One region of the Nonomuraea sp. NPDC050536 genome, then DNA from elsewhere that is predicted to be linked to it. Evidence: riboswitches for the same ligand, from Rfam matches in the RefSeq annotation. Region 1 holds a riboswitch; each other region holds the start of a gene.
What was found. A riboswitch is a leader RNA that binds a small molecule or an ion and turns the genes downstream of it on or off. The one in region 1 is predicted to bind thiamine pyrophosphate.
Positions count from the first base shown of each region.

Region 2: it holds a riboswitch for thiamine pyrophosphate, as region 1 does, so the genes downstream of both, thiO (glycine oxidase ThiO) here and ACIBHX_RS42335 (purine-cytosine permease family protein) in region 1, are expected to answer to the same signal.
Region 3: it holds a riboswitch for thiamine pyrophosphate, as region 1 does, so the genes downstream of both, thiC (phosphomethylpyrimidine synthase ThiC) here and ACIBHX_RS42335 (purine-cytosine permease family protein) in region 1, are expected to answer to the same signal.

Region 1 covers NZ_JBITHD010000022.1:76,692-81,273, reverse strand. Annotated here, with positions in the region: gene ACIBHX_RS42340 (methylated-DNA--[protein]-cysteine S-methyltransferase) at 1-264, shown strand, start outside; gene ACIBHX_RS42335 (purine-cytosine permease family protein) at 230-1,543, opposite strand; TPP riboswitch at 1,533-1,646, opposite strand; gene ACIBHX_RS42330 (rhodanese-like domain-containing protein) at 1,725-2,048, opposite strand; gene ACIBHX_RS42325 (Fpg/Nei family DNA glycosylase) at 2,056-2,934, opposite strand; gene ACIBHX_RS42320 (TenA family protein) at 2,975-3,580, opposite strand; gene ACIBHX_RS42315 (GPP34 family phosphoprotein) at 3,604-4,260, shown strand; gene ACIBHX_RS42310 (LCP family protein) at 4,268-4,582, opposite strand, start outside.
Region 2 covers NZ_JBITHD010000003.1:301,605-306,186, forward strand. Annotated here, with positions in the region: gene thiE (thiamine phosphate synthase) at 1-115, opposite strand, end outside; gene ACIBHX_RS11410 (Rv2175c family DNA-binding protein) at 93-467, opposite strand; gene ACIBHX_RS11415 (NAD(P)/FAD-dependent oxidoreductase) at 498-1,661, opposite strand; TPP riboswitch at 1,720-1,838, shown strand; gene thiO (glycine oxidase ThiO) at 1,828-2,925, shown strand; gene thiS (sulfur carrier protein ThiS) at 2,922-3,122, shown strand; gene ACIBHX_RS11430 (thiazole synthase) at 3,115-3,870, shown strand; gene pknB (Stk1 family PASTA domain-containing Ser/Thr kinase) at 4,068-4,582, shown strand, end outside.
Region 3 covers NZ_JBITHD010000019.1:120,834-125,415, forward strand. Annotated here, with positions in the region: gene thiC (phosphomethylpyrimidine synthase ThiC) at 1-1,560, opposite strand, end outside; TPP riboswitch at 1,553-1,666, opposite strand; gene ACIBHX_RS39850 (PucR family transcriptional regulator) at 1,781-3,214, opposite strand; gene ACIBHX_RS39855 (DUF917 domain-containing protein) at 3,211-4,239, opposite strand; gene ACIBHX_RS39860 (DUF917 domain-containing protein) at 4,270-4,582, opposite strand, start outside.

The sequences.
Region 1 (4,582 bases):
ACGCCGTTCGCGCGCACGGTGCTGCAGAAGACGATGGCTGTGCCGTACGGCACGGCCATCGCCCTGGAGGAGATCGGCGAGCGCATCGGGCGGCCGCGCGCGCTGCGCGCGGTCGGCAACGCGGTCAACGCCAACCCCGTGTGCGTGATCGTGCCGTCGCACCGCGTCGTGCGTGAGGGCGGCGAGCTCGGCGACTACCCCGGGGGCGCGGCCGCCAAGCGCCACCTGCTCAACGTCGAAGCCCGCGCCTTGGCAGGCCGATAGCCAGCGTCACCAGCGCTGCCACCAGCGCCGCGCCGAGCGCGCCGTTCATCCACGGCTGCCTGATCGCATCGCGCATGGGCTGCCAGAAGGCGTCCCATGCCTCGACGGTCGGCGTGGACGTGGTCAGCCAGTAGGCGACGAACCCCAGCGCCCAGGGGATCAGCATGGACCAGCGGGCGGGCGCCTCCTCGGAGGTGTCCCAGTTCCTGGCCCCACCGAGCAGGAAGTAGTCGACGGCCAGCACGGCGAACATCGGCACGAACACCGCCCCGATCACGCCGAGGAAGGCGCCGTAGGAGTTCACGTCCACCAGCAGGGCGATCCCGACGGTGATCACGCCGATCGTGCCGGAGAGAATGCGCCGGTCGATCCGAGGCAGCAGGTTCTGCAGCGACATGGTCGTGGAGTAGTTGTTGGCGAAGGACTGGTCGGTCTCGCGCAGGATCAGGATCGAGAAGAACAGCACTCCCAGCGGCGCCGCGATGAACGGTGTGAACCCCTCGCCCATCGCCACCGCGTAGATCCCCAGCCCCAGGCAGGCGACCTGGGCGATGCTGTAACCGCCGACCACGCCGGTGAAGGCGGCTCCGCTGGAGCGCGAGTGCCGGGCGAAGTCGGCCGCCATCGGCACCCACGACACCGACAGCGCGATCACGTAGTCCACGGCGGGCGCGAACGCCGTCCAGGATCCCCCGCTCTGCGGAGGGGCCTCCCGCAGGAACGCCACGGCGAACCAGACGAGCGAGACGATCACTCCGATAGTGACGTAGCGCCGCAGGATCCTGACCGCTCCCAGCGGCCAGATGGTTAGCGCGGTCGTGAGCGCCCCCGCCGCGATCACCAGCAGCCAGTACGGCACGGCCGCCCCGAACACGGCCTGGGCGGAAGTGGCGATCACCCAGAGCTCGAAGGCGCCCCAGCCGAGCATCTGCACGATGTTCAGCGCCGTGGGCAGGTAGGAGAGCCTGGCTCCGAACAGGCCGCGGAGCAGGACCATCGCCGGCCGCCCCGTCTGGGTGCCGGGGATCGCGGACAGGCCCACCATGGCCGATCCGATCAGGCTCCCGACGACCGCCGCGACCAGCGCAGCGGGCACCGAGAGCCGCAGGCCCTTGATCGGTTCGAGGAGCAGCAGCGCTCCTGAGAAGCCCAGGAGGCTGACGCCGAGGTTGGCCCACAGCGCCCCCTGGTCGAGCACGCCGAGGGTCTTGGGCGGCGGAGCGCCCTCGAGGGTCAGCGGAACTTCGGCATGCTTCGCATCATCGACGACGTCCGTCATCGCACTCTCCCTACGCCGGCATTACCCGGACAGGTTCATGCGGTCGGCAGCAGCGGTATCTGCCCTCTCAGCCTGGTTGCCCCAAGCTCCCGCGGTTCAGCTGTGATCGCCCGCCGGTTTGTCCTGGCGTGCGCCCCTATGATGCACCATTCCCCCTCGGGCAACTACCCCCCGGGGAGAGCTAGGCCACGAAGGGCGGCTGACCGGACTCGCTGACCATCTGCTTGCCGGAGGCCTCCCAGGACTGCATGCCGCCGCCCACGTTGACGGCCTCGTGCCCGAGCTGGGTCAGCCACGCCGCGACCTGGAACGAGCGGCCGCCCACCCGGCACACCACGTAAACGGTGCGGTCGGCGGGGACCTCGTCCACCCTGCCCTGGATCTCGGACATCGGGATGTGCACGGCCTCGGGCGCGTGTCCCGCCACCCATTCCTCCTGCTCGCGCACGTCGAGTAGGTAGCCGTCGGCCGGGAAGTCGCCGGCTTCGATCTCGGGAACCGTCATGCTTCCATCATTTCAGCAGCTTGGACATGCGGCGGTCGGCCAGCGGCTTCCCACCGGTCTGGCAGGTCGGGCAGTACTGCAGCGAGGAGTCGGCGAACGACACCTCGCGGATCGTGTCGCCGCACACGTCGCACGGCTGCCCGGCCCTGTTGTGCACGCGCAGCCCGGACTTCTTCTCGGCCTTGAGGTCCTTGGCCGCCAGCCCGTGCGCCCGCTCGACGGCGTCCCTGAGCGTGGTCACGATGGCCTCGTGCAGGTCGGCGACCTGTGCGTCGGTCAGCGAGGACGCGATCTTGAACGGCGACATCTTCGCCGCGTGCAGCACCTCGTCGGAGTAGGCGTTGCCGATCCCCGCGATCACCTTCTGGTCGCGCAGCAACCCCTTGATCTGCGTACGGCTACCGCCCAAGATCCCCTTGAGCACCTCGACCGTGAACGCCTCGCCCAGCGGGTCGGGCCCGAGCGTGGCGATGCCGGGCACCTCATGCGGATCCTTGGTGACATAGACGGCCAGCCGTTTCTGCGTGCCCGCCTCGGTCAGCTCGAACCCCGGCGCCAGGCCCAGCTCGTTCGGCGACAGCCGTACCCGGACCGCGAGAGGACCCTTGCCGGGGCGGACCGGCTTGGCGCCGGACAGATCCTCCCTCCAACGCAGCCAGCCCGCCCTGGCCAGGTGGAAGATCAGGTGCAGCCCGTCACAGTCCAGGTCGAGGAACTTGCCGTGCCTGGACACGGCGGTGAGCGTCAGGCCGCTCAGCGCGCTGACCGGCGGATCGAAGGTCTTCAGCGCCTGGAAGGCCACCACGTCGACGCCGAGGATCGAGTGGCCGACGGCCCGCTCGCGCAGGAAGTCGGTGAGCGATGCCACTTCGGGAAGTTCCGGCATGCCACCAGGGTAAGGGCACTGTCCACAGGCTGTGGACGGGTTAGGGCACGTCCCAGAACGCCAGCTCGTGCGCCATGCCCTGGGTGAACAGCTCCCTGGCCCGTCCCTGATCGGGGGCGGCCTCGTCGATCATCTGGGCGATGCGCTCGGCCAGCGTCGCGAACCCCGGGTCGGCGTAGGTGTCCACCCAGGCCCGGTAGCGCGACTCGGCCGGCGGGTTCTCGGCCAGCTTCCTGCCGAGCATCGAGTAGCCCCACATGCACGGGTAGAGCGCGGCCAGGCCCTCGGCGTAATCGGCCGCCGCGTCGAGGAGGAAAGCGGTGTAGGCCGCGCAGGCGGGCCCCTTGACCGCGCCGTCGAGGTCGGCGCCGAACTCCGCCGACATGGACCTGTGCAGGTTCAGCTCATCGTGGAAGGTGGTGTGCGCCAGGTCCACCAGATCGCCCAGGTGCCCGGCGGGCGCCTGCCAGGCCAGCCGGGAGAACACGCGCACGTAGTCCAGCAGGAACAGGTAGTCCTGCTCAAGCCACGACCGGAACACCGGCTCTGGCAGGTCGCCGCGCCCGATCCCGGCGACGGTGGGGTGCGCGAGCTGCTTGTCCAACAAAGGAGTGCCGAGCGCGTGCAGGTCCGCTGAAATAGCCATAACCGCACGTTAATGTCTTGAGCATGACTGTGACGATCGCGGAGGAACTGCTCCTACTCGCCTACACCGAGGAGGAGGGCAAGCCCGTCATCAGCGGCGTTCAGCTCGACACCGCGCTGGCGGGAGCCCTGCTGGCCGAGCTGGCGGTGACCGAGCGGGTGGAGCTGTCGAAGAAGAAGGTCGCGGTCAGGGACGCCACCCCGCTCGGCGAGGCCGAGCTCGACGCCGCACTGGCCCGCATGTCCGAGGACGGCAAGGAGCGCAAGCCGGCGTGGTGGGTGCAGAAGCTCCAGTCGGGCAAGCTTCGCAACCGGCTGCTGACCGGGCTGGCCGAGCGCGGCGTCCTCAGCGAGGAGCACCGCAAGGTGCTCGGCATGTTCCCCTCCACCCGCTGGCCCGAGGCCGACCCCTCCGTCGAGCAGGAGGTCCGCGACCGGGTCTCCAGCGCGCTCGCGGGCGGCGACCCCGAGCCGCGCACCGCCGTGCTCATCGCGCTGGTGCACGCGGCCAAGCTCGACCGCAAGGCCTTCCCCGGGGCCAGCAAGGAGCGGATCAAGCAGATCGCCGAGGGCGCCTGGGCGGCCGACGCCGTCGCGCAGACGATCGCGGCGATCAACAGCGCCATCATGGTGGCGATGACCGTGGCCGCCACCACCACCGCGACCAGCACCGGGGGCTAGCCCTGGGCTAGCCCTTGTCCAGGACCTCCTGGGGGACCGGCTTGTCGTCCTTGAGCGCGTTGAACAGCGCCAGCGCCCTGGTCCTGTCCCACTGGACGGCCGAACCGCCGCCGGCGTTGGTGTTGCCGCCGAAGGGGACGACCGTGGTGACCGGGCTGCCGCCCATCGCCCTGGCCAGCGACAGCATGTCGAAGGCACCGCTGCCCGAGTCGACGGTGACCGAGTCGGTCGCGGCCATCGCCAGCGGGATCGAGGTGAACGGGTTGATCAGCACGCCCGGGCTGGTCGCCTTCTTCAGCACCGCCCCGAGGAACTGACGCTG
Region 2 (4,582 bases), on a different contig from region 1:
CGATGTCCACGCCCGAGGACAGCACGGCGTCGAGGAACGCGGCCAGGTCGCCGCGTTCCCTGCGGCCGTCGGTGCAGAGGTAGAGCCGGGCGTCAGAAACCGAGGGCTTGGGCACGCCGCTTGACCTCGGTATGACGACCTTCCCTGATCGCCTCGACAGGCGACCCCGGCAGTGATTCGTCTGGGGTGAAGAGCCAGCGCAGCGCCTCGGCGTCGTCGAAGCCGGCGTCCTGCAGCACGGTCAGCGTGCCAGGCAGGCCCTTCATCACGTCCTTCCCGTCGAGGAATACAGCGGGCACCTGCGGCCCGCCTCCTCCCCGGCGTACTCCGAGCAGCTTGTGGTCCTTGAGAAGTTGCTTGGCCCGCCCGAGCGAGAGATCGAGGCGCTTGGCCACTTCGGGGAGCGTCAACCACTCGGCGACGAGCTGGTCTGTCTCCCGGTCGATCTGTGCAACAGAAAGCGTCACGAAACCACAACTACCACACGTCGTCCTTGCCTAAACAACACAATCCCGTAGAGGAACATCGGGATCTACCAGGCGATCCACGTCCATCCGGGCTCCCGAGCCGATGATTTTACGTCCCTGGACGAGGTCCCGCGGACGGTCGACGGCCAGAACCGCGACGAGGGTGTCGTCCTCGCCGAGCCAGACGGCCGACCACTTGCCCTCGGGCTCGCCGCGATACAGCAGGCGGGAGGCGGCGGGATAGTGTCCCGCGTACTGGACCATGTGGCCGAACTGCTCGGACCAGAAGTAGGGCACCGGGTCGTAGACCGTCTCCTCGCCGAGCAGGGTGGCGGCGGCGACCTCGGGGGCGTTGAGCGCGACGTCCCAGTGCTCGACGCGCAGCCGGGTCTGGAAGCGGCGCGACCACCAGTTGGCGCAGTCGCCGACGGCGACGACGCCGGGCATGGAGGTGCGCAGGTGCTCGTCGGTGACGACGCCGTTGTGCAGGTCGATGTCGGCGTCGGACAGCCATTCCACGGTGGGGCGGACGCCGATGCCGGTGACGACCACGTGCGCCTCGACGAACTCGCCGCCGACCAGTCGGACCCCGCCTTCCTCGACGGCGCCGACCATCGTGTCGAGCCGCAGGTCGATGCCCTCGTACCAGGGCTGGGTGCGGGCGCCGATCTCGCTGCCGATGGCCTGGGCGAGCGGGGTGGGGCCCGCCTCGATGACGGTGACGTGGCATCCCGCGCGGCGTGCGGCGGTGGCCACCTCGGCGCCGATCCAGCCGGCCCCGATGATCGCCACCCTGGCGCCCGCCACGAGGCGGGCGCGCAGCTCCAGCGCGTCGTCGAGGGTCCGCAGCACGTGCTGGGGCCCGTCTCCGGGCAGCGTGATCGGCTCGGCCCCGGTGGCGATCACCAGGCCGTCGTAGTCGAGGTCGCCCTCGGTGGTCTCGACCGTGCCCGCTCTGAGCGCCTTCGCGGAGACGCCGGGGCGGAAGTCGACGTTCATCGCGTCCAGGTCGGAGTCGACGAAGCTGGAGTCCGCGTCGCCCAGGAGCACGGCCTTCGACAGGGGTGGCCTGTCGTAGGGGCGGTGCCGTTCCTCACCCAGCAGGATGAGCGCACCGTCGTACCCTCGTGCGCGCAGCGCCTCGACGCTCCGCATGCCTGCCAGCCCGGCTCCTACCACTACGACGCGGTTCACGGTGTTGACCTTAGCCGGGCCGGTGCGAGGAGTGCGCGGGGAGGCCGTAGGCTGGGGTCGTAAGACGCGCGGGAGTCCGGCCGTGACCGGGCTGAGAGGAAGGCTGCCGATCGGGCCTTCGACCGCAAGACACCTGATCCGGATCATGCCGGCGAAGGGAGCGGACGTGCATGTGATCGTGGGTGGCGGGATCGTCGGTCTGACGATCGCCTGGCATCTGGCTCGCCAGGGAAAGCCCGTCACCGTCGTGGATCCCGCACCTGCCTCGGGCGCCTCACACGCCGCGGCGGGCATGCTGGCGCCCGTCAGCGAGGTCACCTACACCGAGGAGCCGCTGCTGCGGCTCGGGGCGGCCTCGCTGCGCCGCTGGCCGGACTTCGCGGCCGAGCTGGCGCAGGAGACGGGCGCGGGCCTGGACTACCGTGCCGAGGGCACCCTGGACGTGGCCTTCGGCGCCGACGACCTGGCGGCCCTGGACGAGCTGGCCGCCTTCATGGACAAGCTCGGCCTGCCGGTCGAGCGGCTGACCGGCCGCGAGTGCCGCCGCCTGGAGCCGATGCTCGCCCCCTCGGTGCGCGGCGGGCTGCTGGCGCCGGGCGACGCCTGGGTCGACCCGCGCCGCGTCACCAGGGCGCTGCTGGCCGCGCTTGAGCGCCGCCGGGTGCCGCTGGTCCTGGCGCGCGCCACCGAGCTCCTGCGCGACGCGGAAAAGGTCCACGGTGTACGGCTGGCCCCGGTCGGACCCGAGCGGCGGGAGCCGTACGACCTGGAGGCCGAGCAGGTGGTCCTGGCGGCGGGGGCGTGGAGCGGCGAGCTGTTCGACGTGCCGGTGCGCCCGGTCAAGGGGCAGATCATGCGGCTGCGCTCCCGCGAGCCGCTGCTGAGCAGGACGGTCCGCGGCAGCGTGCACGGCTCGCCCGTCTACCTGGTGCCGCGCGGCGACGGCGAGCTGGTCGTGGGCGCGACGCAGGAGGAGCTCGGCTTCGACCGGCGGGTGACCGCGGGCGGGCTGTACGAGGTGCTCAGGGACGCCCGCGAGCTGGTGCCTGGCATCACCGAGCTGGAGCTGGGCGACGTGGTGGCGGGGCTGCGGCCCGGCACACCCGACAACCTGCCGATCATCGGCCCGAGCGGCGTCGGGGGGCTCGAGCTGGCCACCGGGCACCACAGGGGCGGGGTGCTGCTTGCCCCGCTCACCGCGGCCATCCTGCAGGGCGAGGAGAGCGAGCTGGCGGCCCTGTGCGCGCCAGGGAGGTTCGCATGAAGGTGACGATCAACGGGGCCGCGCACGAGCTGGCCGAGGGGACGACGGTCGGGCAGGCCGTGCGGGCCTTGACGCCGGCCACCACGGGCGTGGCCGTGGCGGTGAACGACGAGGTGGTCACGCGCAGCTCGTGGGAGAGCACGGCGCTGGCCGACCAGGACAGGATCGAGGTACTGACGGCGGTGCAAGGTGGATGACTTGATCATCGGCGGGGAGAAGTTCTCCTCCCGGCTCATCATGGGCACCGGCGGCGCCCCTTCGCTCGAGGTGCTCGACCAGGCGCTGGCCGCCTCGGGCACGGAGCTGACGACGGTGGCGATGCGGCGGCTGGATCCGGCGGCCCGCGGCTCGGTGCTCGACGTGCTGCGTGAGCGCGGCATCAAGGTGCTGCCGAACACGGCGGGCTGCTTCACCGCCGGCGACGCGGTGCTGACGGCCCGGCTGGCCAGGGAGGCGCTGGGCACGAACTGGGTCAAGCTCGAGGTCATCGCCGACGAGCGGACGCTGCTGCCTGACCCGATCGAGACGTTCGACGCGGCAGAGCGGCTGGTGGCCGACGGTTTCGTGGTGCTGCCGTACATCGGCGACGACCCGGCGCTGGCGCGGCGGCTGGAGCAGGCCGGGTGCGCGGCGGTGATGCCGCTGGGCGCGCCGATCGGCTCCGGGCTGGGCATCCGCAACCCGCACAACATCGAGCTGATCGTGGAGGCCGCGGGCGTCCCGGTGATCCTGGACGCGGGCATCGGCACGGCCAGCGACGCCGCCCTGGCGATGGAGCTCGGCTGCGACGCCGTGCTGCTGGCCACGGCGGTCACCCGGGCTCAGCGACCCGACCTGATGGCCTCGGCGATGAAGCTGGCGGTCCAGGCGGGCAGGCAGGCCTACCAGGCGGGCAGGATCCCGCGTCGCCGCTACGCCAAGGCGTCCTCCCCGATGACCCCTTAGGCGGCCCAGGACGGAGTCGTAACGGCGGGCGAGCGTCACCGACTCGCCGGAAGCGCCGCCCGCGGGCCCTCAGCCCACGACGGCGGGCGGCGATCTCCACGGCTCGCCGTAACATATCGACCAATCCCCCTTGCCAGGGGTAACGGATAAGTACACGAACACCCGCCGGGTAGCAAAAGGGCCGTAAACTCTGGCCCGTGGACACGACGACTGCGGACCCCCTCGTCGGGCGGCTTCTCGATGGGCGTTATCGCATCGAGTCCAGGATCGCCCGGGGCGGCATGGCGACGGTCTACCTCGCGCTCGACATCCGGCTCGACCGCACCGTGGCGCTGAAGGTGATGCACCGCTCGCTGGCCGAAGACCCGGCGTTCGTGCGGCGCTTCATCGGCGAGGCCAAGTCGGTGGCGAGCCTGTCGCACCCGAACGTGGTGCACGTCTTCGACCAGGGCACCGACAACGACGTCGTCTACCTGTCGATGGAGTACGTGCCGGGCAAGACGCTGCGCGACGTGCTGCGCGAGCGGGGCCGGCTGCCGGCCCGTGAGGCGCTCGAGGTGCTGATCCCGGTGCTGGCCGCGCTGGGCGCCGCCCACCAGGCCGGCCTGGTGCACCGCGACGTCAAGCCGGAGAACGTGCTGCTGACCGACGACGGCCGGGTCAAGGTGGTGGACTTCGGGCTGGCCAGAGCGATCGAGGCGACCAACCAGAC
Region 3 (4,582 bases), on a different contig from region 1:
GATGGGGGTGATGGGGAGGTCGTGGCTGATCCGCATGGAGCAGAACTTCGGGCCGCACATCGAGCAGAAGTGGGCCGTCTTGGCGGGCGCCGCGGGCAGGGTCTCGTCGTGGTAGGCACGGGCGGTGTCCGGGTCGAGCGCGAGGTTGAACTGGTCCTCCCAGCGGAACTCGAAGCGCGCGCCGGACAGCGCGTCGTCCCACGTCTGCGCCAGCGGGTGTCCCTTGGCCAGGTCGGCGGCGTGGGCGGCGATCTTGTAGGTGATCACGCCGGTCTTGACGTCGTCCTTGCCCGGCAGGCCCAGGTGTTCCTTGGGAGTGACGTAGCAGAGCATGGCCGTGCCGTACCAGCCGATCATGGCGGCGCCGATGCCGGAGGTGATGTGGTCGTAGCCGGGGGCGATGTCGGTCACGAGGGGGCCGAGGGTGTAGAAGGGGGCGTCGTCGCAGAGCTCGCGCTGCAGGTCGACGTTCTCCTTGATCTTGTGCATGGGTACGTGGCCGGGGCCCTCGATCATGACCTGGACGTCGTGGGCGCGCGCGAGCCCGCTGAGCTCGCCGAGAGTGCGCAGCTCGGCGAACTGGGCCTCGTCGTTGGCGTCGGCGATCGAGCCGGGGCGCAGCCCGTCACCCAGGGAGAAGGCCACGTCGTAGGAGGCGAGCAGCTCGCACATCTCCTCGAAATGCTCGTACAGGAAGCTCTCCCGGTGGTGCGCCAGGCACCAGGCGGCCATGATCGCGCCGCCGCGCGAGACGATGCCGGTCTTGCGCCCGGCGGTGAGGGGCACGTGGGCCAGCCGTACCCCCGCGTGCACGGTGACGTAGTCGACGCCCTGCTCGCACTGCTCGACGAGGGTGTCGCGGTAGATCTCCCACGACAGCTCCTCCGGGCGCCCGTCGACCTTCTCCAGCGCCTGGTAGATCGGGACGGTGCCGATCGGCACCGGTGAGTTGCGGATGATCCACTCGCGGGTGGTGTGGATGTCGCGGCCGGTGGACAGGTCCATGACGGTGTCGGCGCCCCAGCGGGTGGCCCAGGTCATCTTCTCCACCTCCTCCTGGATGGAGGAGGTGACCGCGGAGTTGCCGATGTTGGCGTTGATCTTCACGAGGAAGTTGCGGCCGATGATCATGGGCTCGGATTCGGGGTGGTTGACGTTGGCCGGGATGATCGCCCTGCCCGCCGCCACCTCGGTGCGGACGAACTCGGGCGTGACGCCCTCGCGGACCGCGACGAACTCCATCTCCTTGGTGATCTGGCCGCGCCTGGCGTAGGCGAGCTGGGTCACCGGCGCCCCGGTGGCGCGCAGCGGGTGCCGCCGCTCGCCCTGGAGCCCGGCCGGCACGGGCCTTCCTCCGTAGCGCGCGACGTCGCTCCGGTCGAGGATCCACCCCTCGCGCAGCGGCGCCAGGCCCCGGGCGACGTCGACCTGCACGTCCGGGTCGGTGTAGGGCCCGGACGTGTCGTAGAGCGTGACGCTCGTGCCGTCGGACAGGTGCACCAGCCGCATCGGCACGCGAAGATCACCAGAGTAGATCTTGGAAAAGCACGCGTCGCTCATCGCGGAAACTCCCTTCGCCGGCATTACCCGGAGCAGGTTCTGGCGGTCGGCGGCTGATGTAGCCGTCCTCTCAGCCCGGTCACACCGGGCTCCCGCGTTCGGTCGGCGCCCACCGTAACCCGGAACACCCGGGTCCGCGCAAGGGGCGGCGCGTATGCCGTCCGGCAGATTTCAGCGGAGCCACGGACTGGTCACCTGGTCCGACCTGCCATGACCGGAGCTAGGAGGGGGAGGTGCTGACGCGGCAGGCCAGGTGGAGGGCGAGGCGGGTGTCCGCGTCGGCGAGGTCGACGCCGAGGAGGCTCTCGATCCTGGCGACCCGCCGGGCGATGGTGTTGCGGTGGACGCCCAGCACGGCCGCGGCCTCGATCAGGGAGGACTCGGCGTCCAGGTAGACCGTGAGCGTTTCGACCAGTTCGGGCGAGAGGGTGGCCAGGAGCGATCTGGCCGCGGGCACGAAGGTGTCGGTGCGGGTCCAGGCGAGCAGGAGCTGGGCCAGCCCGAGCCGGTCCACGTGCAGGAACCTGCCCGTCTCCGCCCGGGACCCGGCCAGGCGGGCGGCGTCGCGGGCCTCCGACAGGGTGCGGGCGATGCCGCCGGGGCCCGGGTGCGGCCTGGCCATGCCGACGAGCAGGTCCAGGTCGGCCAGGTGGCGCTGCGCCTGCCGTACCCCGGCGGCGAGCCGATCGACGGCGTCGGTGCCGGGCTCGGCGGTGGTGGTCACCCACGCCACCCAGCCGCCGTCCTCGGCGACCACGACCGCCTCGATCCCCTCCGCGGCCAGGGCGGAGACGATGTCGCTCGTGGAGGTCACCACGTCGACGGGCCGGCTGGCGCCGAAGCGGATGCCGGTGTGCCAGCCGTCCAGCGCCCAGCCCGCCTCGGCCGCGCGCCTGCGCAGCGACGGGCCCGCGTCGTCGCCCGACTGGAGCAGCTCGCCGAGCAGGCCGGAACGGCGGCGGGCGTCGCGCTCCAGCTCGACCCTGCGCAGCGCGAGCGAGCGTTGCGCGGCTCCCGCGGCCACGGCCAGGACCTCCTCGTCGCCCGCCGTACCGGGGCTGACCAGCCAGAGCTCGGCGCTGCGGCCGTCGGGGGCGAGCACGGGCACGGCCACGCCGCCGCCCGCCAGCCGCTGGCGCACCGGCAGCGCGACCCTGACCTGCGCCGTCACCGCGGGGCCGAGCAGCGCGGCGCCGTCCCTGGCCAGCACGGTGACCTCGGCGTGCAACACCTCGCTGGCCCTGTCGCGTAGCTCGGCCAGGGTGAGCCCGCCCGCGTCGAGCACCTGGTGCGCGGCCAGCACGCGCCGGGCCACGTCCACCTCCGGTGCCGCGAGCAGGACGGCCAGCCGTACCGCCGTCTCCAGCGGATCGCCCAGGCAGCCGAGCACGGGCGTGCGCAGGCGGTCGGCCAGCAGCAGCGTGCCACGCAGCAGCGGCTCGTCGCCCGGCACGACGAGCGCGGCGGCTCCTGCCTCGGCCGCGCGGTTCAGGTCGGCGTCCAGCCGCCACCCGGTCCGCTCCCCGTCGAGACGTACGGCCAGCGCTCCGAGGAAGGGCTCGGTCACGGACACGCCGGTGACCTGGCGCCCGCTGTCGAGGGGCCCGCCCAGTACCACGAGGTCGGCCCGGTCGAGCAGGTCGGCGACGTTCATGCCGGACCCTCCATCAGCCGTGGTGGCACGTCGATGCCGAAGGCGGCGGGCGAGACCTGGGCCAGCTTGTCCGTGCGGCGCCAGAAGGCCGGGCAGGGCAGCTGCAGCACCTCGACGCGCGGCCCGCGCACCACCTCGTCGCAGCCGAGCGGCCGGCCGGTCCTGGCCTCGAGCAGGCAGATGACGTCAGGCGTGGTCGCGACGGGGACGCCGTCGGCGAAGACGGCCTGGAACTCGTTCTCCATCTCCACCCGCAGCACCGGACCTCCGTCGCCGAGCACGCTGACCACGCCGCGGCCGCCCGGCTGCCTGATCACCTCCACGACGCGGCCCGTCCCGAGCGACCGCCCGCCCAGCGCGGGCGCGCGCGGCGCCCGCTCCGGCAGTGCGAGCATGGTCCTGCCCAGCTCGAGCGCGCGGGCCAGGCCACCGACGATGGCCAGCGCGGGCAGGTCGGCCACGCGGATCGGCCAGTGCGCGAACGCCGCCCAGCCGCCCGCCGCCTGCACCGCGCCGTGCATGAGCTTCTCCCCGGCCTCCGGGTCGTAGCTGTCCATGATCGTGGTACGGCCGGCCGAGTCGACCAGCGCGTACGGCCCGGCCTGGACGCCCTTGCGCGAGGTGGATGCCTGCCCGAGCCGGGGGAAGGCCCGGCCCATCAGGTCGGCGTCGACCACGGGCAGGCCGCAGGTGAGCACCGCGAGGCCGTTGCTGCCGCCCGCCTCGATCGACATGATCGCGTCCACCCGGCTGCCGCTCCACCGGGCGACGGCCGCCACGGCCGCGGCCATCTCCTCGCCGGTGGGCGGCTTCTCCTCCAGCATCCCGGTGGCTCCGGCCAGCCCGACCGGGACGAGCAGCGCATCAGGCGGCAGCTCGGCGGCGGCCATGAGCTCGACGGGCCCCCGGCGCAGCCTGGCCCGCAGCAGCCGCATCAAGGTCACCGTGGCGCCGCCACCGCCGGAGCCGAGCAGGACGCAGCCACGTTCGAGCGCGGGCAGGTCCTGCTCCCGGATCTGGCTCATCTCTGGACGATAAGGCACCTTTCGCAGGCGTCAGATGAGGGGTACCGGGTCCAGGTCGTAGCCGAAGTACCTGGGGCCGACCAGCATCAGCCCCTCGGGGGTGCGCCAGCGCGGGTCGCACGGCGCGGCCAGGACGGTGACGCGCTGGCCGTACCGCAGGGTCTCCGTCGTGATCGGGTCGCCGGTCTGGGTGTCGAGTACGCAGATGAGGTCGGGCGTGCTGGCCACGGGGGTGCCGTCCAGTTCGGCGAGCAGGTGCTCGTTCTGGAACGACAGCCGCAGCTCGCCGTCCCCGGACAGCCGGGCGATGCCGCGGGCGAACCCGCCGACGGTGCGCCGCTCC